Linked DNA regions of Cupriavidus taiwanensis LMG 19424. The protein of the gene in region 1 interacts with the protein of each later gene in a pairwise test. Links are inferred from orthologs where the notes say so. Each region holds a gene or a part of one and is shown in the gene's direction. Other genes may lie near its edges.

Region 1 (16,025 bases):
CGCGCAAGTGGTCAAGGATTCCACCATCTGCTCGCTGGCCCGCGCCAACGACAAGGACATCGCCCGCGCCGCCGAGGCGCTCAAGCCGGCCAACTCGTTCCGCATCCACACCTTCATCGCCACGTCCGCGCTGCACATGGAGAAGAAGCTGCGCATGACGCCGGACCAGGTGTACGAGCAGGCCCGCCTGGCGGTGCGCTTTGCGCGCCAGTTCACCGACGATATCGAGTTCTCGCCGGAAGACGGCAGCCGCTCGGACATGGACTTCCTGTGCCGCGTGCTCGAAGGCGTGATCGCCGAGGGCGCCACCACCATCAACCTGCCCGATACCGTCGGCTATGCCGTGCCGGAAGGCTATGCCGGGCTGATCCGCTCGGTGCGCGAGCGCATTCCCAACTCGGACAAGGCGGTATGGTCGGTGCACTGCCATAACGATCTCGGCATGGCGGTGGCCAATTCGCTGGCGGCGGTCAAGCTCGGCGGCGCGCGCCAGATCGAATGCACCATCAACGGCCTGGGCGAGCGCGCCGGCAACACCAGCCTCGAGGAAGTCGTGATGGCGGTGAAGACGCGCCGCGACTACTTCAACCTCGACGTCGGCGTCGATACCACGCAGATCGTGCCGGCTTCGAAGCTGGTGTCGCAGATCACCGGTTTCGTGGTGCAGCCGAACAAGGCCGTGGTTGGCGCCAACGCCTTCGCGCATGCCTCGGGCATCCACCAGGACGGCGTGCTCAAGGCGCGCGACACCTACGAGATCATGCGCGCGGAGGACGTGGGCTGGACTGCCAACAAGATCGTGCTGGGCAAGCTGTCGGGCCGCAACGCCTTCAAGCAGCGCCTGCAGGAGCTGGGCATCGAGCTCGACAGCGAGAGCGAAGTCAACGCCGCCTTTGCCCGCTTCAAGGAGCTGGCCGACCAGAAGGCCGAGATCTTCGACGAAGACATCATGGCCATCGTCTCGAACGAGGCGCAGCATGACGCCAACGAACACTTCCGCTTTATCTCGCTGTCGCAGCGCTCCGAGACCGGCGAGCGTCCGCATGCGCGCGTGGTGTTCAGCATGGATGGCCAGGAGCAGAGCGGCGAGGGCGAGGGCAACGGCCCGGTCGACGCCACCCTGCATGCGATCGAATCCCGCGTGGCCAGCGGCGCCGAGATGGTGCTGTATTCGGTCAACGCCATCACCGGCGGCACCGAGGCGCAGGGCGAAGTGACCGTGCGCCTGTCCAAGGCGGGCCGCATCGTCAACGGCGTGGGTACCGACCCGGATATCGTCGCGGCCTCGGCCAAGGCCTACCTGGCCGCGCTCAACAAGCTGCACGACAAGGCCGTGCAGAAGATCAACCCGCAGATCTGACCCCGACTCCTGCGCAGACGGCGGAAGGCCTACCCGGCCTGAACGTACGGACCAGGCCCGCCATTCCCGACCCGGGGATGGCGGGCTTTTTCATGGGCACGCAGCGGGGTACACCGCGTGCGCATTAGAAAAAGCGGCGCTCGTCGGGGTCGTAGAGTGGATCGGGCGTGATCTGGGTCCGGCGCAGCACGCCGGCATCGTCGAAATAGAAGTGGAACAGCGACGGCCAGACGTCTTCGTGGAGGAAGCGGTAGGACCAGACCTCGTTGCGCATGCGCGGGTAGTAGCTGACGGGCAGCCGGGTCATGCCGAAGTGCTCGGCCACGTCGCGCTTGGTCCAGGTGTTGACCTGCGCCTTGTACAGCTCCGGCGTCGACAGCATGTTGCGGAACACGGTCAGGTTGCCGTTGCGGTCGAAGTCGGCGCCGTAGGCATACTGGCCCATCGGCTGCTTCGAGTAGATCCAGCGCGTGGTGCCGTCGCGCAGCGGGAACACATCGGTGGGCGGCCCGAACATGGCCTGCACCGCGGCTTGCGGCTGGCCCACCAGCCGGCTGCCTTCCTGCACCGGCATCAGCGTGGAGCAGGCGGACAGCACCGCGACGCCCAGCGCCAGCACGACGCGGCGCGCACCCTTGGCGATGATGGAATGCATGGCTGGACCTCGATCGATGTATGGGGTGTGGATACCGCCAGTGTAGTGCGGCAGGCAGGGTGTGCGCCAGACGCTGCTTTTGCGCGGATTTGCGGATAACCGGTGCGGATCTCCGTAAAACCGGCGGGGACGGGCCGGGCCCCGCGGGTATTTGCCCGTAACGGGGCGCTGCCGTACTATCCAGCGCTTTCCAGGAGAGACGAATGACGGTTGTGGCGCGGTGGCGGGGATGGCTGGGCGGGTTGTTGCTGGCGGCGGCGGCGGGTGCCTCGGCGCAGGAGCCGATCCGGCTGGGCATGATCGACGGCCTGTCCGGCCCGTTCGCCAATGCCGGCGAAGCGGTGGCGCGCAACCTGCGGCTGGCGATCGAGCGCATCAATGCGCGCGGCGGCGTCAAAACGGCCGAAGGTGCGCGGCCGCTGGAGCTGGTCACCTTCGACAGCAAGGGCAATGTCGATGAAAGCCTGATCCAGTTGCGCGCGCTGACCGACAAGCGCATTCCCTTTGTCTTGCAGGGCAACAGCTCGGCGGTGGCGGGAGCGCTGGTATCGGCCATCAATCGCCATAACGCCCGCCAGCCGGACGCGCGCGTGCTGTTCCTGAACTATTCGGCGGTCGATCCCAGCCTGACCAACGAGAACTGCAGCTTCTGGCATTTCCGCTTCGATGCCAGCGCCGACATGCGCATGCAGGCGCTGACCGAGGTGATCCGCCAGGACCAGGCGGTGCGCCGCGTGTACCTGATCGACCAGGACTACAGCTTCGGCCACCAGGTGTCGCGCTCGGCGCGGGAGATGCTGGCGGCACGCCGGCCGGATATCCAGATCGTCGGCGACGAGTTCCACCCGATCGGCAAGATCAAGGATTTCGCGCCGTATATCGCCAAGATCAAGGCCAGCGGCGCGGACGCCGTCATTACCGGCAACTGGGGCAACGACCTGACGCTGATGGTCAAGGCCGCGCGTGAGGGCGGGCTGCGGGCCAAGTTCTATACCTTCTACGGCAATGGCCTGGGCGCGCCCGCCGCCATGGGCGATGCCGGGGTGGGGCGCGTGCTGGCCGTGGCCGAGTGGCATCCCAACGTGGGCGGCGCGGCGTCCGACGCGTTCTACCAGGAATTCCGCGCGCGCTATCCCGAGCCGAAGGACGACTACGTCCACCTGCGCATGCAGATGATGGTCGAGATGCTGGCGCGCGCGATCACGCAGGCCGGGTCGACCGATGCAGTGAAGGTGGCGCGCGCCCTCGAGCACATGCGCTACGTCAATGACTTCCACGAGGCCACCGTGCGGGCCGACGACCACCAGGTGCTGCAGCCGCTGTATGTGTCGGTGATGGAGCGCCAGGGCGGCGCGGTGCGCTTCGACAACGAGGGCTCGGGCTATGGCTTCCGCACCGTGCGCAAGCTCAAGGCAGCGCAGACCACGCTGCCCACCACCTGCCGGATGGAGCGTCCGTGAGCGGCGGGGCGCCGGGTACTCCTGCGCCGGCTTTTCGGCTATAATCCGCGGCTGTCGTTACCTGGCCCCCGGTCCGGTGGCGGCAGCAGCCAGTCATTACATGGCACGACGCATGCGGCGCATCCCGCGCTGTGGCGTTCGCAAGTGAAAGGAAATCATCATGGCAGTCGCCGATATCAACAAGTCCGAAGTCATCAAGCAGTTCGCACGTGGCGCCAACGACACTGGCAGCCCGGAAGTGCAAGTGGCCCTGCTGACCACCCGCATCAACGAACTGACCCCGCACTTCAAGGCCAACATGAAGGACCACCACAGCCGCCGCGGCCTGCTGCGCATGGTGAGCCGCCGTCGCCGCCTGCTGGACTACCTCAAGTCCAACGATGCCGACCGTTACCGCGCCCTGATCGAAAAGCTGGGTCTGCGCAAGTAAGGTTGCGTCCGATGGCAGCGCGATTCCAGGGTGTGCACGGTTTCGCGTGAGGCCTCGATGCCTGCTTCAGCACTGCTGGGCAGGCATTTTGCATTTCTGGCGGGGCGAATCCGCTGCGCCCGGGTGCAGGCTGTTAAATGGAGTGATTTTAGCTTCACGCCGTCCGGCCATGTCCATGGCGCGGGCGCCGTTGCGGCAAGCTGCGCAACGGAGTAAGTTGTTCTTTTTATCCAACATCCCGGATCGGGCAAGGAAACAGGGCTTTGTGTCATTCCAGCACGGCATCGGCAAGGCTGGTGCCGCGCTGGAATGGCATAGCACTTCCCTGCGACCGCGACCGGCAACCCGGCAGTTTGCCTGCGGCTGAGAACGCAGGCGTCGCCGGCCGCGCGCGTGTCATTGCGTAGATCGCGCGGCCAGTACGCAAGTCAAGGAATGCACATGTCCATGTTCAACAAGGTCGTCAAGGAATTCCAGTGGGGCCAGCACAAGGTCCGCATGGAAACCGGCGAAATCGCCCGCCAGGCCGGCGGTGCCGTGCTGGTCGATGTGGAAGACACCGTGGTGCTGGCGACCGTGGTCGCCGCCAAGAGCCCGAAGCCGGGCCAGGACTTCTTCCCGCTGACCGTCGACTACATCGAGAAGACCTATGCCGCCGGCAAGATCCCGGGCGGCTTCTTCAAGCGTGAAGGCCGTCCGTCGGAAAACGAGACGCTGACCTCGCGTCTGATCGATCGCCCGCTGCGCCCGCTGTTCCCGGAAGGTTTCTACAACGACGTGCAGGTGGTGGTGCACGTGGTGTCGCTGAACCCGGAAGTCCCCGCCGACATCCCCGCGCTGATCGGCGCCTCGGCCGCGCTGGCCGTGTCGGGCATCCCGTTCAACGGCCCGGTGGGCGCCGCGCGCGTGGGCTACAAGGATGGCCAGTACCTGCTGAACCCGACCCGCTCGCAGATCGCCACCTCGGACCTGGACCTGGTGGTCGCCGGCACCGAGCGCGCCGTGCTGATGGTGGAATCGGAAGCCAACCAGCTGTCCGAAGACGTGATGCTGGGCGCCGTGGTCTATGGCCACGAGCAGATGCAGACCGCCATCAACGCCATCCATGAACTGGTGCGCGAAGGCGGCAAGCCCGAGTGGGACTGGGCCCCGGCAGCCAAGAACGAACCGCTGATCGCCAAGGTGACTGAAGTCGCGCTGCCGCTGCTGCAGGAAGCCTACCAGCTGCGCCAGAAGTCGGCGCGCAGCCAGAAGCTGAAGGAAGTGTCGGCCAACGTGGCCGCCGCGCTGGCCGAAGCCGGCGTCGAAGCCGACAAGGTGGAAGTCGGCAACATCATGTTCGACCTGGAAGCGAAGATCGTGCGCGGCCAGATCCTGAACGGCGAGCCGCGCATCGACGGCCGCGACACCCGCACCGTGCGCCCGATCGAGATCCGTTCCTCGGTGCTGCCGCGCGCGCACGGCTCGGCGCTGTTCACCCGCGGCGAGACGCAGGCGCTGGTGGTGGCCACGCTGGGTACCAAGAGCGACGAGCAGATCATCGACGCGCTGGCCGGCGAGTACCGCGACCGCTTCATGCTCCACTACAACATGCCCCCGTTCGCCACCGGCGAGACCGGCCGCGTGGGCAGCCCGAAGCGCCGCGAAATCGGCCACGGCCGCCTGGCCAAGCGCGCACTGATCCCGGTGCTGCCGAAGGAAGACGAGTTCGCCTACACCATCCGCCTGGTTTCGGAAATCACCGAGTCCAACGGTTCGTCGTCGATGGCTTCGGTCTGCGGCGGCTGCCTGGCACTGATGGACGCCGGCGTTCCGGTCAAGGCGCACGTGGCCGGCGTGGCCATGGGCCTGATCCTGGAAGGCAACAAGTTTGCCGTGCTGACCGACATCCTGGGCGATGAAGACCACCTGGGCGACATGGACTTCAAGGTGGCGGGTACCGACAACGGCATCACCGCGCTGCAGATGGACATCAAGGTGCAGGGCATCACCAAGGAGATCATGCAGGTTGCGCTGGCGCAGGCCAAGGAAGGCCGCCTGCATATCCTGTCGAACATGCAGGAAGCGATGGGCCACGCCCGCACCGAACTGTCGGCGCACGCCCCGCGTATGATCACCATGAAGATCCATCCGGACAAGATCCGCGAAGTGATCGGCAAGGGCGGCTCGACCATCCAGGCGCTGACCAAGGAAACCGGCACCACCATCGACATCCAGGAAGACGGCACCATCACCATCGCCTCGACCTCGACCGAAGGCATGGCCGAAGCCAAGCGCCGCATCGAGGGCATCACCGCGGAAGCCGAAGTGGGCAAGATCTACGCCGGTACCGTGCTGAAGCTGCTGGACTTCGGCGCCATCGTCAACATCCTGCCGGGCAAGGATGGCCTGCTGCACATCTCGGAAATCGTCAACGAGCGTGTGAAGGACATCAAGGACTGGCTGAAGGAAGGCCAGCAGGTTCGCGTCAAGCTGATCCAGGCCGACGAGAAGGGCCGCCTGCGCCTGTCGCTGAAGGCCGCGCTGGCGGAAGAGGGCGGCAGCATCAGCCCGATCAACGCTGGCGAGAGCGCCGCGCCGGCAGCGCCGGCCGGTGGCTCGGAACAGCAGTAATCTCACGGGCAGTTCTGCCCGCCGGCGCCTCCGGATGGCGGCGCCACCAGAAAGCGGCTGGACCATGTCCAGCCGTTTTTTTGTTTACACTGCCGGCAACCCTATCGAGCGCAAGCTCACACCGACCCGACAGAAGACAAGGAGCAGCAAGCATGCAAGCCATCGAGATCCGCGAATACGGCGCCCCCGAGGTCCTCCAGCTGACCGAGCGTCCCGATCCCGTGCCGGGCGCGGGCGAAGTCCTGATCCGCGTGGCTGCCGCCGGCGTCAACCGTCCCGACGTGTTCCAGCGTACCGGCAACTACCCCGTGCCGCCGGGCGCATCCGACCTGCCCGGCCTGGAAGTGGCCGGCGTGGTGGTGGGCGGCGACCTCGGCCACGCCGACAATCGCTTCGGCCTCAAGGTGGGTGACCGCGTCTGTGCGCTGGTGCAGGGCGGCGGCTATGCGCAGCTGTGCACCGCGCCGCTGGCGCAGGTCCTGCCCGCGCCGCAAGGCCTTAGCGATATCGAGGCCGCGGCGCTGCCGGAGACGTTCTTCACCGTGTGGAGCAATGTGTTCGACCGCGGCTATCTGGGCCAGGGCCCGCGCGGCAAGGAGGAAACCCTGCTGATCCAGGGCGGCTCCAGCGGCATTGGCACCACTGCGATCCAGGTCGCCAAGGCGCTGGGCTTCAAGGTGTTCGTCACCGCCGGCACCGACGAAAAGTGCAAGGCCTGCGAAGACCTCGGCGCCGATCGCGCGATCAACTACAAGACCCAGGACTTCGTCGCCGAAGTGGCCGCGTTGACCGGCGGCAAGGGCGTCGACGTGATCCTCGACATGGTCGCCGGCCCGTACCTGGCGCGCGAGCTCAAGTGCATCGCCGATGACGGCCGCATCGTCATCATCGCGCTGCTGGGCGGCGCCAAGGCGGAGATTCCGCTGGGCGACATCCTGCGCCGGCGCATCACGGTGACCGGCTCCACGCTGCGCCCGCGCCCGGCATCGTTCAAGGGCAAGATTGCCGCGGCGCTGCATGAGCAGGTGTGGCCGCTGCTGGCGGCAGGCAAGATCAAGCCGGTGATCCACAAGGTGTTCCCGGCCGCGCAGGCCGCCGACGCGCACCGCCTGATGGAGTCCAGCGAGCACATCGGCAAGATCGTGCTGACCTGGTAAGCCCGGGCGTCGCCGTGGCGCATCGATGTGCTGCGCCCGCCGCCAGTGGGCGGCGGTAGCGCCTTGCCCCTGCCACACGCTACAATAGCGGGTTTGATTTGGGAGGGGCACCTCGTGAGACAAAAGCTCGTCATCGGCAATTGGAAGATGCACGGCAGCCTAGCTGCCAACGCGGCTCTGCTGGAAGGCATCCAGGCTGGCGCGGGTGTGGCCCGCGCGACGCTGGCAGTCTGCGCGCCGTTCCCCTATCTTGCACAATGCCAGGCGCTGCTGAATGGCTCGAAGGTGGCCTGGGGTGCACAGGACGTGTCAGCGGAAGCGCGCGGCGCCTTCACCGGCGAAGTGGCGGCCTCCATGCTGGGGGAGTTCGGCTGCACCTATGTGCTGGTCGGCCACTCCGAGCGCCGCACCTACCATGGCGAGACCGACCAGGCCGTCGCGGCCAAGGCGCTGCGCGCGCTGGAATTCGGCATCGTCCCGGTGGTCTGCGTGGGCGAGACGCTGGCCCAGCGCGAGGCGGGCGAGACCGAGGCCGTGGTCGGCAGGCAGCTGCAGGCGGTGCTCGAAGCCCTGACCGTGGAGCAACTCGGCCGCGTGGTGCTGGCTTATGAGCCGGTCTGGGCCATCGGTACCGGCAAGACTGCCACCAGCGAGCAGGCGCAGGCGGTGCATGCCTTCCTGCGCGGCCAGGTTGCCGCGCGCGATGCGGGCGTGGCCGGGCGCATGGCAATCCTGTACGGCGGCAGCGTCAAGCCCGACAATGCGGCCGAACTGTTTTCGATGACCGATATCGACGGGGGCCTGATTGGCGGCGCCTCGCTCAAGTCGGAAGATTTTCTCGCGATCGGCAACGCCTGAATGCCGGCCGTTCCGATCGACCGATCAGGCAAGTAAGCTTATTTAAATCAAATGGCAATCTTCAAGACTTTGTTGGTGGTGCTGCAGGTGTTGTCGGCGCTGGGCGTAATCGGCCTGGTGCTGATCCAGCATGGCAAGGGCGCCGATGTGGGCGCGGCCTTTGGCTCCGGCGCCTCCGGCAGCCTGTTCGGCGCCACCGGCTCGGCAAACTTCCTGTCGCGCACCACCGCCGTGCTGGCCACGCTGTTCTTCGTCTGCACGCTGGCGCTGACGCTGCTGGGCAACTACAAGCCCGCGGCCTCGCTGGGCGTGATGGGCGCGGCGCCGGCATCGGCGCCCGCCGCGGCCGGTGCCTCGGCACCCGCCGCAGCGCCGGCTGCCGCCGCGGACGCCTCGGCGCCGGCAGCTCCCGCGGTACCGAAATAATCCGATTGCCTTGCGGCGGATTCCTGAGTTTTTTTGCAGTTGTGCGTTGAACAAAGCAAGAAATTTGGGTTAGAATGCAAGGCTTGAAACGATTCCCCAGCGATGGGTTCCGCGCAAAGACGAAAGCCTTTGTAACGGACCTGAAGGGCCTGAAAACCCGGCGCCAGGCAATATTGTTTCTCCCCCAGCCGACGTGGTGAAATTGGTAGACACGCTATCTTGAGGGGGTAGTGGCGAAAGCTGTGCGAGTTCGAGTCTCGCCGTCGGCACCAAACAACTTGATCGGAGTCCCTGGCCGGGCAATGCACCCGCGCATGGGGCTCCGGCAGTCCGCAAGGCGGCGCGCCATGATTCTCGTGGCTTAGCGCCTGGGGTGGGCAACAGGACGCCGCTTCAGCTGGTGCTGTTGACAACATTCCAGATAAGGCTGGCCGTACCTTGAATCTCGAAGCCTACTTCCCCGTTCTCATCTTCATCATCTTCGGTGTCGTGCTTGGCGTGGCACTGATGTCGATCGGTCGGATCCTCGGTCCGAACAAGCCCGATCCCGCGAAGCTGTCTCCTTACGAGTGCGGCTTCGAAGCGTTCGAGGACGCGCGCATGAAGTTCGACGTGCGCTACTACCTCATCGCCATCCTGTTTATCCTGTTCGATCTCGAAACCGCCTTCCTGTTTCCGTGGGGTGTTGCCCTGAAGGATATCGGCTGGCCGGGTTTCATCGCCATGGGCGTGTTTCTGCTGGAATTCATCGTGGGCTTCGTCTACATCTGGAAAAAGGGCGCGCTCGATTGGGAGTGATGTGAAATGGCAATCGAAGGCGTTCTCAACGAAGGCTTTGTCACGACTACCGCTGACAAGCTGATCAACTGGACCCGCACCGGGTCGCTGTGGCCGATGACCTTCGGCCTGGCCTGCTGTGCCGTGGAAATGATGCATGCCGGCGCCGCGCGCTACGACATGGACCGCTTCGGCGTGATCTTCCGCCCGTCGCCGCGCCAGTCGGACGTGATGATCGTGGCCGGCACGCTGTGCAACAAGATGGCCCCCGCGCTGCGCAAGGTCTACGACCAGATGGCGGAACCGCGCTGGGTGATCTCGATGGGCTCGTGCGCCAACGGCGGCGGCTACTACCACTATTCGTATTCGGTGGTGCGCGGCTGCGACCGCATCGTGCCGGTGGATATCTACGTGCCGGGCTGCCCGCCGACGGCCGAGGCGCTGATCTACGGCGTGATCCAGCTGCAGAACAAGATCAAGCGTACCAACACCATCGCGCGCAAGGGCTGAAATGGCGAAGCTCGATACCCTGAAGGCCGCGCTCGAGAAGGCTCTCGGCAAGCGCGTGCAGAACCTGGTCGAGGCGACCGGCGAACTGACGCTGATCGTCAAGGCGGATGACTACCTCGACGTGGCGCAGATCCTGCGCGACGATCCGTCGCTGCGCTTCGAACAGCTGATCGACCTGTGCGGCGTCGATTATTTGGAATATGCCGACGGCGCGTGGGACGGCCCGCGCTTTGCCGCCGTGTCGCAGCTGCTGTCGGTCACGCACAACTGGCGCCTGCGCCTGCGCGCGTTTGCCAGCGACGATGACTTCCCGGTGCTGCCGTCGCTGATCAACGTGTGGAACTCGGTCAACTGGTTCGAGCGCGAAGCCTTCGATTTCTACGGCATCGTGTTCGACGGCCATCCGGACCTGCGCCGCATCCTGACCGACTACGGTTTCGTCGGCCATCCGTTCCGCAAGGACTTCCCGGTGTCCGGCTTTGTCGAGATGCGCTACGACCCCGACCAGAAGCGGGTCATCTACCAGCCGGTCACGATCGAGCCGCGCGAACTCACGCCGCGCGTGATCCGCGAGGACAAGTACGGCGGCGTGGAGCACTGAGAACGCGTCATGGCAGATATCAAGAATTACACCCTGAACTTCGGCCCGCAGCACCCGGCCGCGCACGGCGTGCTGCGCCTGGTGCTGGAACTGGACGGCGAAGTCATCCAGCGCGCCGACCCGCATATCGGCCTGCTGCACCGTGCCACCGAAAAGCTGGCCGAGCAGAAGACCTGGATCCAGAGCGTGCCGTACATGGACCGCCTCGACTATGTGTCGATGATGGTCAACGAGCACGCCTACGTGATGGCGATCGAGCGGCTGCTGGGCCTCGAGGTGCCGGTGCGCGCGCAGTACATCCGCGTGATGTTTGACGAGATCACCCGCCTGCTGAACCACCTGATGTGGATCGGCTCGCACGCGCTGGACGTCGGCGCGATGGCGGTGTTCCTGTACGCCTTCCGCGAACGCGAGGACATGTTCGACATGTACGAGGCGGTGTCGGGCGCGCGCATGCACGCGGCCTACTACCGCCCGGGCGGCGTGTACCGCGACCTGCCTGACACGATGCCGCAATATCGCGCGTCCAAGGTACACAACGAGCGCGCCATCAAGGCCATGAACGAGGCCCGTTCGGGCTCGCTGCTCGATTTCATCGAGGACTTCACCAACCGCTTCCCGAAGTACGTCGACGAATACGAGACGCTGCTGACCGACAACCGGATCTGGAAGCAGCGCCTGGTGGATATCGGCGTGGTCAGCCCGGAACGCGCGCTGCAGATGGGCTTTACCGGCCCGATGCTGCGCGGCTCGGGCATTGCCTGGGACCTGCGCAAGAAGCAGCCGTACGAGGTGTACGACAAGCTGGACTTCGACGTGCCGGTGGGCGTGGGCGGCGACTGCTACGCGCGCTACCTGGTGCGCGTGGAAGAAATGCGCCAGTCCAACCGCATTATCAAGCAGTGCGTGGACTGGCTGCGCCGCAACCCGGGCCCGGTGATCACCGAGAACCACAAGGTGGCGCCGCCCTCGCGCGTGGACATGAAGTCCAACATGGAAGAACTGATCCACCACTTCAAGCTCTTCACCGAAGGCATCCACGTGCCCGAAGGCGAGGCGTACGCAGCGGTGGAACACCCCAAGGGCGAGTTCGGCATCTACGCGATCTCGGACGGCGCGAACAAGCCGTACCGCCTGAAGATCCGGGCCCCCGGCTTTGCCCACCTGGCCGCGCTGGACGAAATGGCCAAGGGACACATGATTGCTGACGCGGTAACGATCATCGGCACGCAAGACATCGTCTTCGGCGAGATCGACCGCTAATCACGGACCGCCGGCCCGGACGACGATCCGGGCGCTTTCCGAGGGGCTCCGCCGGGCGGAGCGGCCCGGAAGACCCGCGGCGGACCGGCACGGCCTCAGGCCCGCCGGCGGAACGGCAGCGACGGCTGCAAACCTGCGGAGAGACGCCCGGTGGCGCTGTCTCCGGCGTTTTACTGCAATGACCATGCTATCAGCAGAAGCTCTCAAGGAAATCGATCGCGCGATCGCGAAGTATCCGGCCGACCAGAAGCAGTCGGCCGTGATGGCGGCGCTTGCCGTGGCGCAGGGCGAGGTGGGCTGGGTTTCCCCCGAAGTCATGCAGTTCGTTGCCAACTACCTCGAGATGCCGCCCGTGTGGGTGGAAGAGGTGGCGACCTTCTACAACATGTACGACACCAAGCCGGTGGGCAAGTACAAGCTCACCGTCTGCACCAACCTGCCGTGCGCCCTGTCGGGCGGCGAGCGGGCTGGCGAATACCTGAAGCGCAAGCTCGGCATCGACTACAACGAAACCACCGCGGACGGCTGCTTCACGCTGAAGGAAGGCGAGTGCATGGGCGCCTGCGGCGACGCCCCGGTGATGATCGTCAACAACACCCGCATGTGCAGCTGGATGAGCGACGACAAGCTCGACGCCCTGGTCGAAGAGCTCAAGGCCGAGGCTGCCAAGGGGGGCAAGTAACATGACCTGTCTGCACGACCGCCATATCCAGCCGCTGATCCTGGCCGGCCTGGACGGCAACAACTGGCACCTGGAAGACTACGTCAAGCGCGGCGGCTACCAGCAGCTGAAGCGCATCCTGACCGAGAAGATCCCGCCCGAGCAGGTGATCGCCGACGTCAAGGCCTCGGGCCTGCGCGGCCGCGGCGGTGCGGGCTTCCCGACCGGCCTGAAGTGGAGCTTCATGCCGCGCACCTTCCCGGGTCAGAAATATCTGGTCTGCAACACCGATGAGGGCGAGCCCGGCACGTTCAAGGACCGCGACATCATCCGCTACAACCCGCATGCGCTGATCGAGGGCATGGCCATCGGCGCGTACGCGATGGGCATCACCGTGGGGTACAACTACATCCACGGGGAGATCTGGAACGAATACAAGATCTTCGAGGAAGCCCTCGAAGAGGCGCGCGCGGCCGGCTTCCTGGGCGACAACATCCTGGGCTCGGGCTTCAGCTTCCAGCTGCACGCCCATCACGGCTACGGCGCCTATATCTGCGGCGAGGAAACCGCGCTGCTCGAATCGCTGGAAGGCAAGAAGGGCCAGCCGCGCTTCAAGCCGCCGTTCCCGGCCAGCTTCGGCCTGTACGGCAAGCCGACCACCATCAACAACACCGAGACCTTCGCCGCGGTGCCGTTCCTGCTGGCCGTCGGCCCCGAGAACTACCTGAAGATGGGCAAGCCGAACAACGGCGGCACCAAGATCTTCTCGATCTCGGGCGACGTCGAGCGCCCCGGCAACTACGAGATCCCGCTGGGCACGCCGTTCGCCAAGCTGCTGGAACTGGCCGGCGGCATGCGCGGCGGCAAGCGCATCAAGGCGGTGATCCCGGGCGGCTCGTCGGCGCCGGTGGTGCCGGGCGACCTGATGATGGCGTCCGACATGGACTACGACTCGATCGCCAAGGCCGGCTCGATGCTGGGCTCGGGCGCGGTGATCGTGATGGACGAGACGCGCTGCATGGTCCGCTCGCTGCTGCGCCTGTCGTACTTCTACTTTGAGGAATCGTGCGGCCAGTGCACGCCGTGCCGCGAAGGCACCGGCTGGCTGTACCGCATGGTCAATCGCATCGAACACGGAGAAGGGCGCCAGGAAGACCTGGACCTGCTCAACAACGTCGCGGAAAACATCATGGGCCGCACCATCTGCGCGCTCGGCGATGCCGCGGCGATGCCGGTCCGCGGCATGCTCAAGCACTACTGGAAAGAGTTCGAGTATCACGTCGAACACAAGCAGTGCATGGTTCCGGCCTACATCTAAGCGTGGCAGAACATGGTTGAACTAGAGATCGACGGCAAGAAGGTTGAGGTTGCTGAGGGCAGCCTGGTGATGGAAGCGGCCCGCAAGCTGGGCACCTACATCCCGCACTTCTGCTACCACCGCAAATTGTCCATCGCGGCCAACTGCCGCATGTGCCTGGTCGAGGTCGAGAAGGCCCCGAAGGCGCTGCCTGCCTGCGCCACGCCGGTGACCCCCGGCATGAAGGTCTTCACCAATTCGGAGAAGGCAGTCAAGGCGCAGAAGTCCGTGATGGAATTCCTGCTGATCAACCACCCGCTGGACTGCCCGATCTGCGATCAGGGCGGCGAGTGCCAGCTGCAGGACCTGGCCGTGGGCTACGGTGCCTCGGAGTCGCGCTACAAGGAAGAGAAGCGCGTGGTGTTCCACAAGAACGTGGGCCCGCTGATCTCCATGGAGGAGATGACCCGCTGCATCCACTGCACCCGCTGCGTGCGCTTCGGCCAGGAAGTGGCCGGCGTGATGGAGCTGGGCATGCTCAACCGCGGCGAGCACTCGGAAATCACCACCTTCGTCGGCAAGACCGTCGACTCGGAACTGTCGGGCAACATGATCGACCTGTGCCCGGTCGGCGCGCTGACCAGCAAGCCGTTCCGCTACTCGGCCCGTACCTGGGAACTGGCGCGCCGCAAGTCGGTGTCGCCGCACGACGGCCTGGGCGCCAACCTGGTGGTGCAGACCAAGAACCAGCGCGTGATGCGCGTGCTGCCGCTGGAAAACGAAGACATCAACGAGTGCTGGATCTCCGACAAGGACCGCTTCTCGTATGAAGGCCTGAACAGCGCCGACCGCCTGACCCGCCCGCTGCTGAAGCAGGGCGGCGAATGGATGGAAACCGACTGGCAGACCGCGCTGGAGTACGTGGCCAATGGCCTGGCCGGCATCAAGCGCGAACACGGCGCTGACCAGATCGCCGCGCTGGCCAGCCCGCACAGCACGCTGGAAGAGCTGTTCCTGCTGGGCAAGCTGATGCGTGGCCTGGGCAGCGACAACGTCGACTTCCGCCTGCGCCAGACCGATTTCTCGGCCGCGCTGAAGGGCGCGCCGTGGCTGGGCATGCCGGTGGCCGACGTGACCACGCTGCAACGCGCGCTGGTGATCGGCTCGTCGCTGCGCAAGGACCATCCGCTGCTGGCCTCGCGCCTGCGCCAGGCGGCCAAGAAGGGCGCCCGCGTGACCGTGCTGGGTGCCGGCGGTGAAGACCTGCTGATGCCTGCCACCCGTATCGACGTGGCCCCGTCGGGCTGGACCGCCGCGCTGGCCGGCGTGGCCCGTGCCGTGGCCGCCGCCAAGGGCGTGGCCGCCCCGGCCGGCACCGAAGGCTTCGATGGCGGCGATACCGCCGCCAAGGCCGCCGAAGCGCTGCTGTCCGGCGAGCGCCGTGCCGTGTTCCTCGGCAACGAGGCCGTGCGCCATCCGCAGTTCTCGGCGCTGCACGCGCTGGCACAGTGGATCGCCACCGAAACCGGCGCCACGCTGGGCTTCCTGACCGAAGCGGCCAACACCGTCGGCGGCTATATCGCCGGCGCGCTGCCGCAGCAGGGCGGCGCCAATGCGCAGGCCATGCTGGCCACGCCGCGCAAGGCCTACATCCTGCTGAACACCGAACCCGAGTTCGACGCCGCCGACCCGCGCCAGGCGCTGGCCGCGCTGGCCCAGGCCGGCACCGTGGTGGTGCTGTCGCCGTTCCGCTCGGAAGCGGCCATGCAGTACGCCGACGTGATCCTGCCGGTGACGCCGTTCACGGAAACCGCGGGCACCTTCGTCAACTGCGAAGGCAAGCCGCAGAGCTTCAACGGCGTGGTGCGCGCGCTGGGCGAATCGCGCCCGGGCTGGAAGGTGCTGCGCGTGCTGGGCAACCTGCTGGACGTGACCGGCTTCGACTACGAAACCGCCG
Region 2 (13,664 bases), 1.8 Mb from region 1 along the record:
CCGACATCGCCATCTTCAGCGAAGGCGCGATCCGCCATACGGCCGTGATCCCCATCGCCGGCGACCAGATCACCAACGATATCGCGATGGCGCTGCGCACGCCGACGCCGGACGCCGAGGACATCAAGATCCAGTACGGCATCGCCAAGCAGGCGATCGCCGATCCGGAAGACATGATCGAGGTGCCGGGCGTGGGCGACCGCGGCACGCGCACGCTCAGCCGCCAGGCGCTGGCCGCGGTGATCGAGCCGCGCATCGAAGAGCTGTACTCGCTGGTGCACCAGGTGGTGCGCGAGTCGGGCTATGAAGAACTGTTGTCGTCGGGCGTGGTCATCACCGGTGGGACCGCGATGATGCCGGGCATGGTCGAGCTGGGCGAGGACATCTTCCTGAAGCCCGTGCGCGTCGGCGTGCCCGAGTATCGCGGCAACCTGCACGAGGTGGTGAAGAGCCCGCGCTACGCGACGGTGATGGGCCTGCTGCTGGAAGGCCGCGTGCAACGCATGCGCGGGCGCAAGGTGGCGGTGCAGAGCGGGTCGGTCAAGCAGGTGTGGACCCGCATGAAGGAATGGTTCGTCGGCAATTTCTGAGCCGCGCGCGGATGGATGCGCCGGCGATGCAACGGTGCGCGGGCAGGATGGTCTACCGGACAGGCTTACGCGCCAGGTAACGGTTTTCAGGTTTTCTTTTTTTGGTTTCTTGTTCAGAAACCAGGGGTTGCGGCGGGGAGGCCGCATCGTCTGGGGACTGATTTTTCTCGGAGGCAGTGATGGACTTTGACATGATCGAAACGGAAGTGCAGGACGGCACCATCATCAAGGTGGTCGGCGTGGGCGGCGCGGGCGGCAACGCTGTGCAGCACATGATCAGCCGCGGCGTGCAAGGCGTCGAATTCATCTGCATGAACACCGACGCGCAGGCGCTCAAGCGTTCGACCGCTTCGCGCGTGCTGCAGCTTGGCAACACGGGCCTGGGCGCCGGCGCCAAGCCGGAAGTGGGCCGCAACTGCGCCGAATCGGCGCGCGATCAGATCGCCGACGCCTTGCGCGGCGCGCACATGGTCTTCATCACTGCCGGCATGGGCGGCGGCACCGGCACGGGCGCCGCGCCGATCGTCGCGCAGGTGGCCAAGGAGATGGGCATCCTGACCGTGGGCGTGGTCAGCAAGCCGTTCGACTTCGAAGGCGCACGCCGCGCCAAGGTGGCCGAGCACGGTTCCAGCGAGCTGGAATCGAGCGTCGACTCGCTGATCGTGGTGCTCAACGAGAAGCTGTTCGAAGTGATGGGCGACGACGCTGAGATGGACAAGTGCTTCCAGTGCGCCGACGACGTGCTGCACAACGCGGTGGCCGGCATTGCCGAGATCATCAACGTTGACGGCCTGGTGAACGTCGACTTCGAAGACGTCAAGACGGTGATGGGCGAGCAGGGCAAGGCCATGATGGGGACGGCTACCGTGTCGGGCGTGGACCGCGCCCGCCTGGCGGCCGAGCAGGCCGTGGCCAGCCCGCTGCTGGAAGGCGTGGACCTGTCCGGCGCGCGCGGCGTGCTGGTCAACATCACCGCCAGCCGCTCGCTGAAGCTGTCGGAAACCAAGGAAGTCATGAACACCATCCGCAGCTACGCCGCGGAAGATGCGACCGTGATCTTCGGTACGGTGTACGACGACTCGATGAGCGATGCGCTGCGCGTGACCGTGGTCGCGACCGGCCTGGGCCGCTCGGCCAAGAAGCAGCAGCCGATGACGCTGCTGAAGACCGGTACCGACAACATGCCCGTGCAGATGATGGCCAACATGGCCGCCACCGCCGCGCAGCACAGCTCGCCGGACTACAGCAACCTGGATACGCCGGCGGTGTGGCGCAGCTCGCGTGAGTCGGCTTCGGCCCACGTGGCGGCGCTGCAGGAAAAGGGTGTGGATACGTACGACATCCCGGCCTTCCTGCGCAAGCAGGCAGACTGAAGCCTGCCTGGCGCGGCATCGGTGCCTCCACCGGCCGCCTGACGGAACGCGTCGCCTGGTCGCGATGCACGTGCGCTCCCCATCCGCGCGTGCCTTTGCATGGCTGACATGAACCGCCGGGCTGCCGGCGGCGCCGCGCCTGCGCCGGACTGACTTCACCCGCATCCCGTTGCCGGGTTCGGGCGTGCCGCTGGCCGCCTCCCCGGACTGGTTTCCCGCCTTCCCGGTCGGGATGTATCGCCGTCCGCGCGGCGCACCCAAAAGGTGCGCCGCGCGGACGTCTTTGTAGCGTCTTCGGGTGTATCGGCATTCGTCCGAATATTGGTGCGAACGTAAGCGGATGTGATCCGGCTTTGGCAGCGCCGGCCGGGCGCCTATGATCGTTAGGTTGCCCGGCGGCAACGCGCCGCCATGCGCCCCCGCATCCGTCCTATCCTTCATAGACCCGTTCACACACCCAAGGAAAACCAGAGCGCCATGATCACTGTCGGATCCCGCGTCCCCGACGCCACGCTGTACGAATTTTTCGAGACTGAAAGCAACGGCTGCGCGCTCGGTCCCAATGCCTTCAAGGTGGCGGACCTGGTCCGCGGCCGCAAGATCGTCGTGTTCGGCCTGCCCGGCGCCTTCACGCCGACGTGTTCGGCCAAGCATGTGCCCGGCTTCGTGCAGCATGCCGAAGCATTGCGCGCCGCCGGCGTGGACGAGGTCTGGTGCGTCTCGGTCAACGATGCCTTCGTGATGGGCGCCTGGGGCCGCGAGCAGCAGGTGGCCGGCAAGGTCCGGATGATGGCCGACGGCAGCGCCGAGTGGACGCGCGCGCTGGGCCTGGACCAGGACCTGAGCGCGCGCGGCCTGGGCGTGCGTGCCAAGCGCTTCGCCATGGTGATCGAGGACGGCGTGGTGACCCGGATCGATGTCGAGGCGCCGGGCGAATTCCGCGTCAGCAGCGCCGAAGCCGTGCTGGCGGCGTTGCGTGGCTGACACAGTCATCCGGGTAAACGTGGATAATACGTAACTTGTGACGGGCGTGTTAACAGCCGGAAACAAAACCCGGCTGCAGCGCCGCGGATGTGGTGGTAAAATCCCTTAATCAAAAAGATAACAAGATAGATTTTATTAATTGTTGAGGCTGTCATGCTCAAACAGCGCACGATCAAATCCCTGGTGAAGACCGTTGGCATCGGCCTGCACTCTGGCCGCAAGGTCACGCTGACGCTGCGTCCGGCGCCGGCGGGTACCGGCATCGTCTTCACCCGCGTCGACCTGCCCGAGGCCGTCGAGATTCCCGTGGCCGCCTCGGCCATCGGCGACACACGCCTGGCATCGGTGCTGCAGAAGGATGGCGCGCGCGTTTCCACCGTCGAGCACCTGATGTCCGCGTGCGCCGGCCTGGGCATCGACAACCTCTATGTCGACGTCGACGCCGAGGAAATCCCGATCATGGACGGCAGCGCGGCGTCGTTCGTGTTCCTGCTGCAGTCGGCCGGCATCGAAGAGCAGAACGCGCCCAAGACCTTCATCCGCGTGAAAAAACCGGTGGAAGTGCGCGAAGGCGACAAGCTGGCGCGGCTGGAGCCATTCTTCGGCTTCAAGCTGTCGTTCACCATCGACTTCCGCCATCCTGCAGTCGACAAGACCGGCCAGACGTTCTCGATCGACTTTGCCGACACCAGCTATGTGCGCGAGATTGCGCGCGCCCGCACCTTCGGCTTTGCGCACGAGGTCGAGGCCCTGCGTGAAATGGGCCTGGCGCGCGGCGGCAGCCTGGACAACGCGATCGTGCTGGACGAGCACCGCATGCTCAACAACGAGGAACTGCGCTACGGCGACGAGTTCGTGCGTCACAAGATCCTCGATGCGATCGGCGACCTGTACGTGGTGGGCCATCCGCTGATCGGCGCCTATGTGGCGAACAAATCCGGCCACGGCCTGAACAACCAGCTGCTGCGCGCGCTGCTGGCGGACCAGGAAGCGTATGAGCTGGTCACCTTCGACCGCGTCGAGGAAGCCCCGGCGGCGTTCCTGCCACAGGCCCAGCCGGCCTTCGCCTGAGCGGCCTCGCATAGAGAAAGAGCCGACCTGCACAGGTCGGCTCTTTTGCTTTGGACGCGGCGCGGTCGCTCAGCGGTGGTGGGACAGCAGCGTATTGAGCGCGTCGCGCAGCGGCGAATCCGGCAGGCTGCGCGCAAGCTGGTCGAGATTGGCCAGCCCGGTCGGCGTCATGCGGCCGCCGGTGCGCGGGCGTGCCACCGGTTCCACCTCCCAGTCGGCATGGCGCTGCACCTCGGGCTGCACCCGCACGCGGATCGAGGTGACCGGCGAGCCGCGCTGCTGCAGGCGTCCGAGCAGCGTGGGCACGACCTGGCGCACCCGCGCCGCGGCAGCGCCATGGGCCGCCAGCAACAGCAGCACCTGGCCGTTGGGGTCGGACGGGTCGCGCTTGATGCCGGCCACGGCCAGGCCCGCGCGCATGCCGGCCGGCAGCAGGGACAGTACCTCGGCCTCGAGCACCGACAGCTGGCGTGCAGTCTGGAGCAGCGTCGATACCGGGCCGGCCTTGTCCAGCCAGTCGTTGAGCGGCTTGGCGGCGGGGGTCTGCAGGGCGGGATGGGTGAAGCGGCGCATGGGTCCATTCTAGCAAGGGGCGGCGCGCGCACGCAGGGCAGCGCGGACCGAAAGCGAGAGCGGCCGGATTGAAGCCGGCGCAACCGTCCCAACCTGCTTGCGGCAGGGCCCGCGCCAGCGCTCCGCACCGCCGGGCGTGACCCCGGCACATGATAAACTCGGCGTTTTGCGCCAATCTATCCATTACCGCGCCCGGTCGCCGGGGCAGTCCGCCTTCCCTGGGGATGCCACCCGGTTCCGCGCAGGTGAAAGCAATCGATGATCACGGGCCTTCTCAAGAAAGTCTTCGGCAGCCGCAATGAGCGGCTGATCAAGCAATACCGCCGCACGGTGGCGCAGATCAATGCGCTGGAGCCGAAGTTCGAGCAGCTCTCCGACGACGAGCTGCGCGGCATGACCGAGGCCTTCCGGCAACGCCACGCCGGTGGCGAATCGCTCGAGGCGCTGCTGCCCGAGGCTTTCGCCGTGTGCCGCGAGGCCAGCAAGCGCGTCATGAAAATGCGCCACTTCGACGTGCAGCTGATCGGCGGCATGGTGCTGAACGACAACAAGATCGCCGAAATGCGCACCGGCGAAGGCAAGACCCTGACCGCGACGCTGGCGGTGTACCTGAATGCCATCACCGGCAAGGGCGTGCACGTGGTCACCGTCAACGACTACCTGGCACAGCGCGATGCCGAGTGGATGGGCCGGCTGTACAACTTCCTGGGCCTGTCGGTGGGCGTGAACCTGTCGCAGATGGCGCACGACCAGAAGCAGGCGGCGTACAACGCCGACATCACCTACGGCACCAATAACGAGTTCGGCTTCGACTACCTGCGCGACAACATGGTCTACGACCCGTCGCAGCGCGTGCAGCGGCCGTTGCACTACGCCATCGTCGACGAGGTGGACTCGATCCTGATCGACGAGGCGCGCACCCCGCTGATCATCTCCGGCCAGGCCGAGAACCAGACCGACCTGTACCAGCGCATGAACGGCATCCCCAAGCTGCTCGAGCGCCAGATCGGCGAAGAAAAGGCCGACGGCACCGGGGTGGAGAAGCCGGGCGACTACTACGTCGACGAGAAGGGCCACCAGGTCTACCTGACCGAGGCCGGCCATGAAAAGGCCGAAGAGATCCTGTCGCAGCTGGGCCTGATCGGCGAAGGCGAATCGCTCTACGCGCCGCAGAACATCACGCTGATGCACCACCTGTACGCGGCCTTGCGCGCGCACAGCCTGTTCCACCGCGACCAGCACTACGTGGTGCAGAACGACGAAGTCGTGATCGTCGATGAATTCACCGGCCGCCTGATGACCGGCCGCCGCTGGTCCGACGGCCTGCACCAGGCCGTGGAAGCCAAGGAAGGCGTCACTGTCCAGCAGGAAAACCAGACGCTGGCGACCGTCACCTTCCAGAATTACTTCCGCATGTACGAGAAGCTGGCCGGCATGACCGGCACGGCCGACACGGAAGCCTATGAATTCCAGGAGATCTACGGCCTGGAAGTGGTGGTGATCCCGACCAACCGCCCGACCCAGCGCAAGGACTTGCAGGATCAGATCTACAAGACCGGCAAGGAACGCTACGACGCCGTGGTGCGCGATATCCGCGACTGCTACGAGCGGGGCCAGCCGGTGCTGGTGGGCACCACCTCGATCGAGACCTCGGAATACCTGTCGGGCCTGCTCGACCGCGAACAGCTGCCGCACCAGGTGCTCAACGCCAAGCAGCATGCGCGCGAAGCCGAGATCGTGGCCCAGGCCGGCCGCCCCAAGATGATCACCATCGCCACCAACATGGCGGGCCGCGGTACCGACATCGTGCTGGGCGGCAACGTGGAGAAGCAGGCGGGCTTCATCGAAGCGGACCCGAACCTGTCCGACGCCGACAAGGCTGCCCGCATCCAGCAGCTCAAGGATGAATGGCAGTCGCTGCACGAGCAGGTCAAGGCCGCCGGCGGCCTGCATATCGTCGGCACCGAGCGCCATGAGTCGCGCCGCATCGACAATCAGCTGCGTGGCCGCGCCGGCCGCCAGGGCGACCCCGGCTCGTCGCGCTTCTATCTGTCGCTGGACGACCAGCTGCTGCGCATCTTCGCCGGCGACCGCGTGCGCGCCATCATGGAGCGGCTGAAGATGCCCGAGGGCGAGCCGATCGAAGCCGGCATCGTCACGCGCTCGATCGAATCGGCGCAGCGCAAGGTGGAAGGCCGCAACTTCGACATCCGCAAGCAGCTGCTGCAGTACGACGACGTCGCCAACGACCAGCGCAAGGAAATCTACAAGCTGCGCAACGACGTGCTCGAGGCCAATGACGTCGGCGAGATGGTCGCCAACCTGCGCGAGAGCGTCCTGATCGAGCTGTTCCGCGACCACGTGCCGGCCGACACGATGGAAGAGCAGTGGAACATCGCCGGCCTGGAAACGCGCCTGCGCGAGGACTGGGGCCTGGAAGTGCCGCTGGCAAAGACCATCGAGGGCGCGCAGAGCATCGAGGACGAAGAACTGCTCAACCTGATCATGAAGGCGGCGACGGAGCGCTACGAAAGCAAGGTGGCCATGGTTGGCCGCGAGTCGTTCGCCGGCTTCGAGCGCTCGGTCATGCTGCAGAGCATCGACACGCACTGGCGCGAGCACCTGGCTGCGCTGGACCACCTGCGCCAGGGCATCCACCTGCGCGGCTACGCGCAGAAGGACCCCAAGCAGGAGTACAAGCGCGAGTCGTTCGAACTGTTCGCGCGCCTGCTGGACGTGATCAAGAACGAGGTCACGCGCGTGACCTTCAACGTGCAGATCCAGTCGCCGGAAGAGCTGGAACAGGCTTCCGAGCAGATCGAGGAAGGCCTGTCGCACCTGGAGAACGTGCAGTACAAGCACGACGAGTTCGCCGAAGGGCGCGAGCCGGTCGAGGAAGCGCCGTCGCCGCGCACCGGCACTGCCATGGCCGCCGCCGAGCTGGCGCTGGCGGGCATGCCCAAGGTCGGCCGCAACGACCCGTGCCCGTGCGGCTCGGGCAAGAAGTTCAAGCAGTGCCACGGCAAGCTCAGCTGAACTGAGCCAGGCCGGGCATCCGGTATGACGCCGCTCCCCGCAGTACGGGCGTGGCGCAAGAGGAATCGAACATGCCCGCCCTTCGCGGGCATGTTCGTCTGAGACAAGCAAGTCGCTAGCTGCAGCAACATCGAGGAGTCCTGCATGCCCGTCAATCTTCCGCTGCCCCAGGCAGAGAACCTGAAATCCGTCGCCGGCGTCGAGCTCGGCTGGGCCGAGGCCGGCATCCGCAAGGCCAACCGCAAGGACGTGCTGGTGGTGCGCGTGGCCGAAGGCAGCACCGTGGCCGGCGTCTTTACCAGCAACCGCTTCTGCGCCGCGCCGGTGCAGGTGTGCCGCGAGCACCTGGCGGCAGCGGACAAGTCCGGCAAGGGCATCCGCGCGCTGGTGGTCAACACCGGCAATGCCAACGCCGGCACCGGCGAGCAGGGACTGGCCAACGCCCGCGCCACCTGCGACGCACTGGCTGCGCAGCTGGGCATCGAGGCCGGCCAGGTACTGCCGTTCTCGACTGGCGTGATCCTCGAGCAGCTGCCGATGGACCGCCTGCTGGCCGGGCTGCCCGCCGCCATCGCCAACGCCAGGGCGGACAACTGGCTGGCCGCCGCGGAGGCGATCATGACCACCGACACCCAGCCCAAGGTCGCGTCGCGCACGCTGCAGATCGACGGCAAGACCGTGACGCTGTCGGGCATCAGCAAGGGCGCCGGCATGATCCGCCCGAACATGGCGACCATGCTGGGCTTCATCGCCATGGATGCCGCGGTGGCGCAGCCCGTGCTGCAGGCGCTGGTGACGCACGCCGCCGACCACTCGTTCAATAGCATCACCATCGACGGCGATACCTCGACCAACGATTCCTTCGTGCTGATCGCCTCGGGCAAGTCCGGTGCCGTGGTCGACCGTGCCGAAGGCCCGGCCTTTGAAGCACTGCGCGATGCGGTGACCGGCCTGGCGCAGGAGCTGGCGCAGATGATCGTGCGCGACGGCGAAGGCGCGACCAAGCTGATGACCATCCGCGTAGAAGGCGGCAAGGACGTGGCGGAGTGCCGCCAGATCGCCTATGCGGTCGCGCATTCGCCGCTGGTCAAGACCGCGTTCTATGCCTCGGACCCCAACCTGGGCCGCATCCTGGCCGCGGTGGGCTACGCCGGCGTGGACGATCTCGATGTCGGCCGCGTCAACCTGTGGCTGGACGATGTCTGGGTCGCCCGCGACGGCGGCCGCAATCCCGACTACCGCGAGGAAGACGGCCAGCGCGTGATGAAGCAGGCCGAGATCACCGTGCGCATCGCGCTCGGCCGCGGCAATGCCGAAGCCACCGTGTGGACCTGCGACCTGTCGCACGACTACGTGTCGATCAACGCCGACTACCGTTCCTGAGCCTGTCCGTCCTTCCCGCGCACGCGGGAAGGACATCGATTTCCGCTGCCTGTCACCGCCCCGCTGCCATGTCCGACCTCGCCGCCCGCCTCGACAACTTCCTCGCCCGACTCGAACAATGGCTGCCGCCGCAACTGAGCGATGCGGACTGGCAGGAGGCGGTCGCGTTCCGCTGGCGCAAGCGCCAGAGCCTGTTCGGCAATATCGGCTACCTGCAGCCGGTGCGCCAGCTGCCGCCGATCCACCTGGACGACCTGAAGAACATCGAGCGCCAGAAGGATGCCATCGTCGGCAATACGCGCCAGTTCGTGAACCGCCTGCCCGCCAACAACGTACTGCTGACCGGCGCGCGCGGCACCGGCAAGTCATCGCTGATCAAGGCCTGCCTCAATGCCTTCGTCCAGGACGGGCTGCGGCTGGTCGAGGTCGACAAGGACGACCTGGGGGACCTCGGCGATATCGTCGAGCTGGTGTCGCAGCGGCCCGAGCGCTTCGTGATCTTCTGCGACGACCTGTCGTTCGAGGAAGGCGAGTCGGGCTACAAGTCGCTCAAGTCGGCGCTGGATGGCTCGGTGGCGGCGCAGTCGGACAACGTGCTGATCTACGCCACGTCCAACCGCCGGCACCTGCTGCCGGAGTACATGAAGGACAACGAGAGCTACCGCCACACCGACGACGGCGAGATCCACCCCGGCGAAGTGGTGGAAGAAAAGATTTCGCTGTCCGAGCGCTTCGGGCTGTGGCTGTCGTTCTATCCGCCCAAGCAGGACGAGTACCTGGCCATCGTCGGCCACTGGCTGCGGCACTTCGGCTGCACCGACGCGGACATCGCCGCCGCGCGCGGCGACGCGCTGGTGTGGGCGCTGGAGCGCGGCTCGCGTTCGGGCCGCGTGGCCTGGCAGTTCGCGCGCGACTGGGGCGGCAAGCACGGCAAGCCGTACATTGCCGATGTTGCCGGGGACGCCAAGGCATGAGCGCGGCCACGGAGAATCCTGCAGCCATCGGCGGCAACCCCCCGCGCAAGGTGACCGAGGTGGCGGTCGGCGTGCTGGTGCAGCCCGACGGCCGCTTCCTGCTGGCGCAGCGCCCGGCCGGCAAGCCCTACGAGGGTTACTGGGAATTCCCCGGCGGCAAGCTGGAGCCGGGCGAGTCGGTGGAGGCAGCGCTGGCGCGCGAGCTGCACGAAGAGCTGGGGCTTGATGTCACGCAATGCGAGCGCTGGCACATCCTGGAACATGACTACCCGCACGCCTACGTGCGGCTGCATTTCTGCAAGGTCACGGCCTGGCAGGGCGAGCCCGTCGGCCGCGAAGGCCAGGCCTTCTCGTGGCAGGGCACGCCGGTGACGGTGGGGCCGCTGCTGCCGGCCACCATTCCCGTGGTGGCGTGGCTGGACGAGGAAGCGCGCAACGGCTGACCCTGCCGTCCGCATCGCTGACAAGCGGCCGCGGCGCCCGCTTGCGCGCCGCCCGGGCCAGCGGCCCGGATCCACAGGAAAGGAACCTGCATGCTACGTGTCGATCGTATCGCCGACGACGTTTCCCTGCCTGAACTGACCCTGCGCGGCATCATCCTCGGTGCGCTGATCACGGTCGTGTTCACCGCCTCCAACATCTACCTGGGGCTGAAGGTCGGCCTGACCTTCTCGTCGGCGATCCCCGCGGCGGTGATCTCGATGGCCGTGCTGCGCCTCTTCCCCGGCGCCAACATCCTCGAAAACAACATGGTGCAGACGCAGGCCTCGGCCGCGGGCACCCTGTCGTCGATCATCTTCATCCTGCCCGGCCTGGTGATGCTGGGCCACTGGCAAGGCTTCCCGTTCTGGCAGACGCTGGCGATCTGCGCCGCCGGCGGCATGCTGGGCGTGGTGTTCAGCATCCCGCTGCGCCATGCCATGGTGGTGCAGAGCGACCTGCCTTATCCCGAGGGCGTGGCCGCGGCGGAAATCCTGCGCGTGGGCAGCGCCGCCCCGGCCGAAGCTGCGCCGGGCCAGAAGCCGCAGGCGACCGGCCTGGCCGACCTGATGGCCGGGGGCCTGGTCGCGGGGCTGTTCAGCTTCGCCGCCGGCGGGCTGCGCGTGCTGGCCGAGGGCGCCAATTTCTGGCTGTCGGCGGGCGCCTCGGTGGTGCGGCTGTCGATGGGATTCTCGCTGGCGCTGGTGGGCGCGGGCTACCTGGTCGGCATCGTCGGCGGGCTGGCGATGCTGCTCGGGCTGGTGCTGACCTGGGGCGTCGCGGTGCCGTGGCTGACCGCCATCACGCCGCGCCCGGACGGCGCCACGCTGTCGGCCTTCGGCACCATGGTGTGGAGCCAGCAGGCGCGCTTTATCGGCGCCGGCACCATCGGCATCGCCGCGATCTGGACGCTGCTGTCACTGGCCAGGCCGATGCTGTATGGCATCCGCGCCTCGTTCGGCGCGCTGCAGGCCGGCCCGGCGGGGCAGGGCAGCGTGCCGCGCACGCAGCAGGACATGCCCGCCAGGTGGATCGGGCTGGTGATGCTGGCGCTGCTGGCGGTTCTGGTAACGGTGTTCGCCTGGTTCCTCGCGCCGGCGCCGCTCGATAACGGGGCGCGCTGGCGCCTGGTGGTCTACGCGGTGGTATTCGCGTTTATCTTCGGCTTCCTGGTGGCGGCGGCGTGCGGCTACATGGCCGGACTGGTGGGCTCGTCGGCCAGCCCGATCTCGGGCATCGGCATCATCGCGGTGATCCTGGTATCGCTGCTGATCCTGCTGGCGGGCCAGGCCGATGGCCTGCTGGCCACGCCGGAGGGCGGCAAGTTCGCGATCGCGCTGGCGATCTTCACCACCTCCGCGGTGGTGGCGGTGGCCTCCATCGCCAACGACAACCTGCAGGACCTGAAGACCGGCTGGCTGGTCGGCGCCACGCCGTGGCGCCAGCAGGTGGCGCTGCTGATCGGCTGCGTGGTGGGCGCCGCGGTGATCCCGCCCGTGCTCGAGCTGCTCTACAGCGCCTATGGTTTCGCCGGCGCGCTGCCGCGTGCGGGCATGGACCCGAACCAGGCGCTGGCCGCGCCGCAGGCGACGCTGATGACCGCGATCGCCACCGGTATCTTCACCCACCAGCTCAACTGGAACATGATCCTGATCGGCATCGGGCTGGGCGTGGTGCTGATCGCCATCGACGAGATCCTGCGCCGCCGCGGCGGCCCGGCGCGGCTGCCGGTGCTGGCGGTGGGCATCGGCATCTACCTGCCGCCGACGATCAGCTCGGCGCTGGTGGTCGGGGCAGTGCTGTCGTGGCTGCTGCTGCGCGCCGAGCGCCGCCGTGCCACCGCGCGCGGCGACGACGTGCGGCTGGCGCTGGAGCACGCCGAGCGGCGCGGCACGCTGCTGGCGTCTGGCCTGATCGTCGGTGAAAGCCTGGTCGGCGTGATGCTGGCCGCGGTGATCGGCCTGTCGGGCAGCGATGCGCCGCTGGCAGTGGTCGGGGGCGGGTTTGAAGCGGCCGCGCAGTGGCTGGGCCTGGCGGTGTTCTTGCTGGTGTGCGTGGGCTTCTACCGCCGCGTGCTGGCGGCGGCGCACTGAACGCGGGGCGCCGGGCCTCGCGCTTCAGTCGTCCTCGTCGTCAGGCGGGCCGGCCGGGGATTCGCCCGGCTTGCCGCCGATCACGTACTTCTCGGACGCCCAGGCGCCGAGATCGATCTGCTTGCAGCGCTCGGAACAGAACGGACGGAATTTGTTGTCGGGTACCCAGGCCACCTCGGTGCCGCAGGTGGGGCATTTGACGACAGCAGGCATGGCGTTCAGCGCAGGCTTCAGAAGTTGCAGAGTTTGAGCAGGAACGGGATATCGGCATCGACCGAGCGCGGGCGCAGGTCACCGTCCTGCTGCGTGAAGCGCACCCACAGCATGTACTTGTTGGCGCTCATCTCGGGAATGAAGGCCAGCAGCGAATCGTCCAGGTAGACCTGCATCAGCTGGTAGCTGCGGCCCGACAGCATCTGCTGGTAGCTGCCCCCGGTGGCGATCACCTTGCCGCTCTGTCCCGCTTCTCGCAGCAGCCGCAGCACGATGGTGGTGCCCATGCGCAGCGACACCAGCGGACGTGCCCATTTCAGGATGTCGGCGCGGCGGTCTTCGGCGGGGCGATGCTGCCAGGCATAGTAGGCGGGCAGGTCGAACTCGCAGGTGCCGCCGGGGATGATGGCGCGGCTGCGGATGCTGGTCAGCCACTCGTTGTCCGTCAGCAACTGGCCGGCCTTGCCCACGGTCTGGTTGAGCATGGCGATACCCTGCTCGATCTCGCCGATGACCGAGTCGAGCGCGTCCTGGTCAATCTGCGGATTGGCGCGCAACGGCGCCAGGGCCTGGCGCTGGCGCTCCAGTTCCTTGATCAGGTCGGTCTTGAGGTCCGCACGGCCGGCCACGTCGATGATCTCGAACAGCGTGGTCAGCGCGACATGATGCTGCTGGGCATGATCCTGGCCGAGGAAGTATTCCAGCCGATCGAACAGGTCTTCCAGGCGCAGGAGAGTCCTGATGCGTTCGTTGAAAGGGTATTCGTACAGAATCAAGTGCTGTGTCCGTGCAGGGCGTCGGGCGCTTCAGGGGCGGCCCGGTGCAGAATGAGGCCCGGGAAATACCGGAAAGGGCGATCTATGCGTGGGGGATACCGGCACTATGCGGCGATTT

Evidence for each region.
Region 2: the proteins of secG (region 1) and secA interact in binary tests that used the Escherichia coli proteins (3 or more experiments, as listed by UniProt). The link is inferred for Cupriavidus taiwanensis LMG 19424 from one-to-one orthologs.

What each region holds. Positions count from the first base shown.
Region 1 is NC_010528.1:1,048,348-1,064,372, forward strand. The notes cover bases 7,283-10,271. They hold secG (preprotein translocase subunit SecG), read left to right. Parts: upstream 7,283-8,584; coding sequence 8,585-8,959; downstream 8,960-10,271. Other genes in these bases: RALTA_RS04895 (NAD(P)H-quinone oxidoreductase), read left to right, coding at 7,283-7,675; tpiA (triose-phosphate isomerase), read left to right, coding at 7,790-8,533; RALTA_RS04915 (NADH-quinone oxidoreductase subunit A), read left to right, coding at 9,398-9,757; RALTA_RS04920 (NuoB/complex I 20 kDa subunit family protein), read left to right, coding at 9,764-10,246; RALTA_RS04925 (NADH-quinone oxidoreductase subunit C), read left to right, coding at 10,248-10,271. In the rest of the region: RALTA_RS04870 (2-isopropylmalate synthase), read left to right, coding at 1-1,360; RALTA_RS04875 (hypothetical protein), read right to left, coding at 1,485-2,015; RALTA_RS04880 (branched-chain amino acid ABC transporter substrate-binding protein), read left to right, coding at 2,219-3,475; rpsO (30S ribosomal protein S15), read left to right, coding at 3,636-3,905; pnp (polyribonucleotide nucleotidyltransferase), read left to right, coding at 4,347-6,518; more of RALTA_RS04895, read left to right, coding at 6,671-7,282; more of RALTA_RS04925, read left to right, coding at 10,272-10,847; RALTA_RS04930 (NADH-quinone oxidoreductase subunit D), read left to right, coding at 10,857-12,110; NADH-quinone oxidoreductase subunit NuoE, read left to right, coding at 12,295-12,792; NADH-quinone oxidoreductase subunit NuoF, read left to right, coding at 12,794-14,089; NADH-quinone oxidoreductase subunit NuoG, read left to right, coding at 14,102-16,025. UniProt on the Escherichia coli protein: Subunit of the protein translocation channel SecYEG. Overexpression of some hybrid proteins has been thought to jam the protein secretion apparatus resulting in cell death; while this may be true it also results in FtsH-mediated degradation of SecY.
Region 2 is NC_010528.1:2,870,195-2,883,858, reverse strand. Bases 4,454-7,827 are described here. They hold secA (preprotein translocase subunit SecA), read left to right. Parts: upstream 4,454-4,849; coding sequence 4,850-7,627; downstream 7,628-7,827. Other genes in these bases: argJ (bifunctional glutamate N-acetyltransferase/amino-acid acetyltransferase ArgJ), read left to right, coding at 7,772-7,827; RALTA_RS13240 (DciA family protein), read right to left, coding at 4,454-4,591. Outside these bases: cell division protein FtsA, read left to right, coding at 1-590; cell division protein FtsZ, read left to right, coding at 770-1,963; RALTA_RS13250 (peroxiredoxin), read left to right, coding at 2,441-2,947; lpxC (UDP-3-O-acyl-N-acetylglucosamine deacetylase), read left to right, coding at 3,101-4,018; more of RALTA_RS13240, read right to left, coding at 4,088-4,453; more of argJ, read left to right, coding at 7,828-9,010; RALTA_RS13225 (ATP-binding protein), read left to right, coding at 9,079-9,984; RALTA_RS13220 (NUDIX domain-containing protein), read left to right, coding at 9,981-10,427; RALTA_RS13215 (OPT family oligopeptide transporter), read left to right, coding at 10,518-12,557; RALTA_RS13210 (DNA gyrase inhibitor YacG), read right to left, coding at 12,582-12,770; cell division protein ZapD, read right to left, coding at 12,788-13,546. UniProt on the Escherichia coli protein: Required for protein export, interacts with the SecYEG preprotein conducting channel.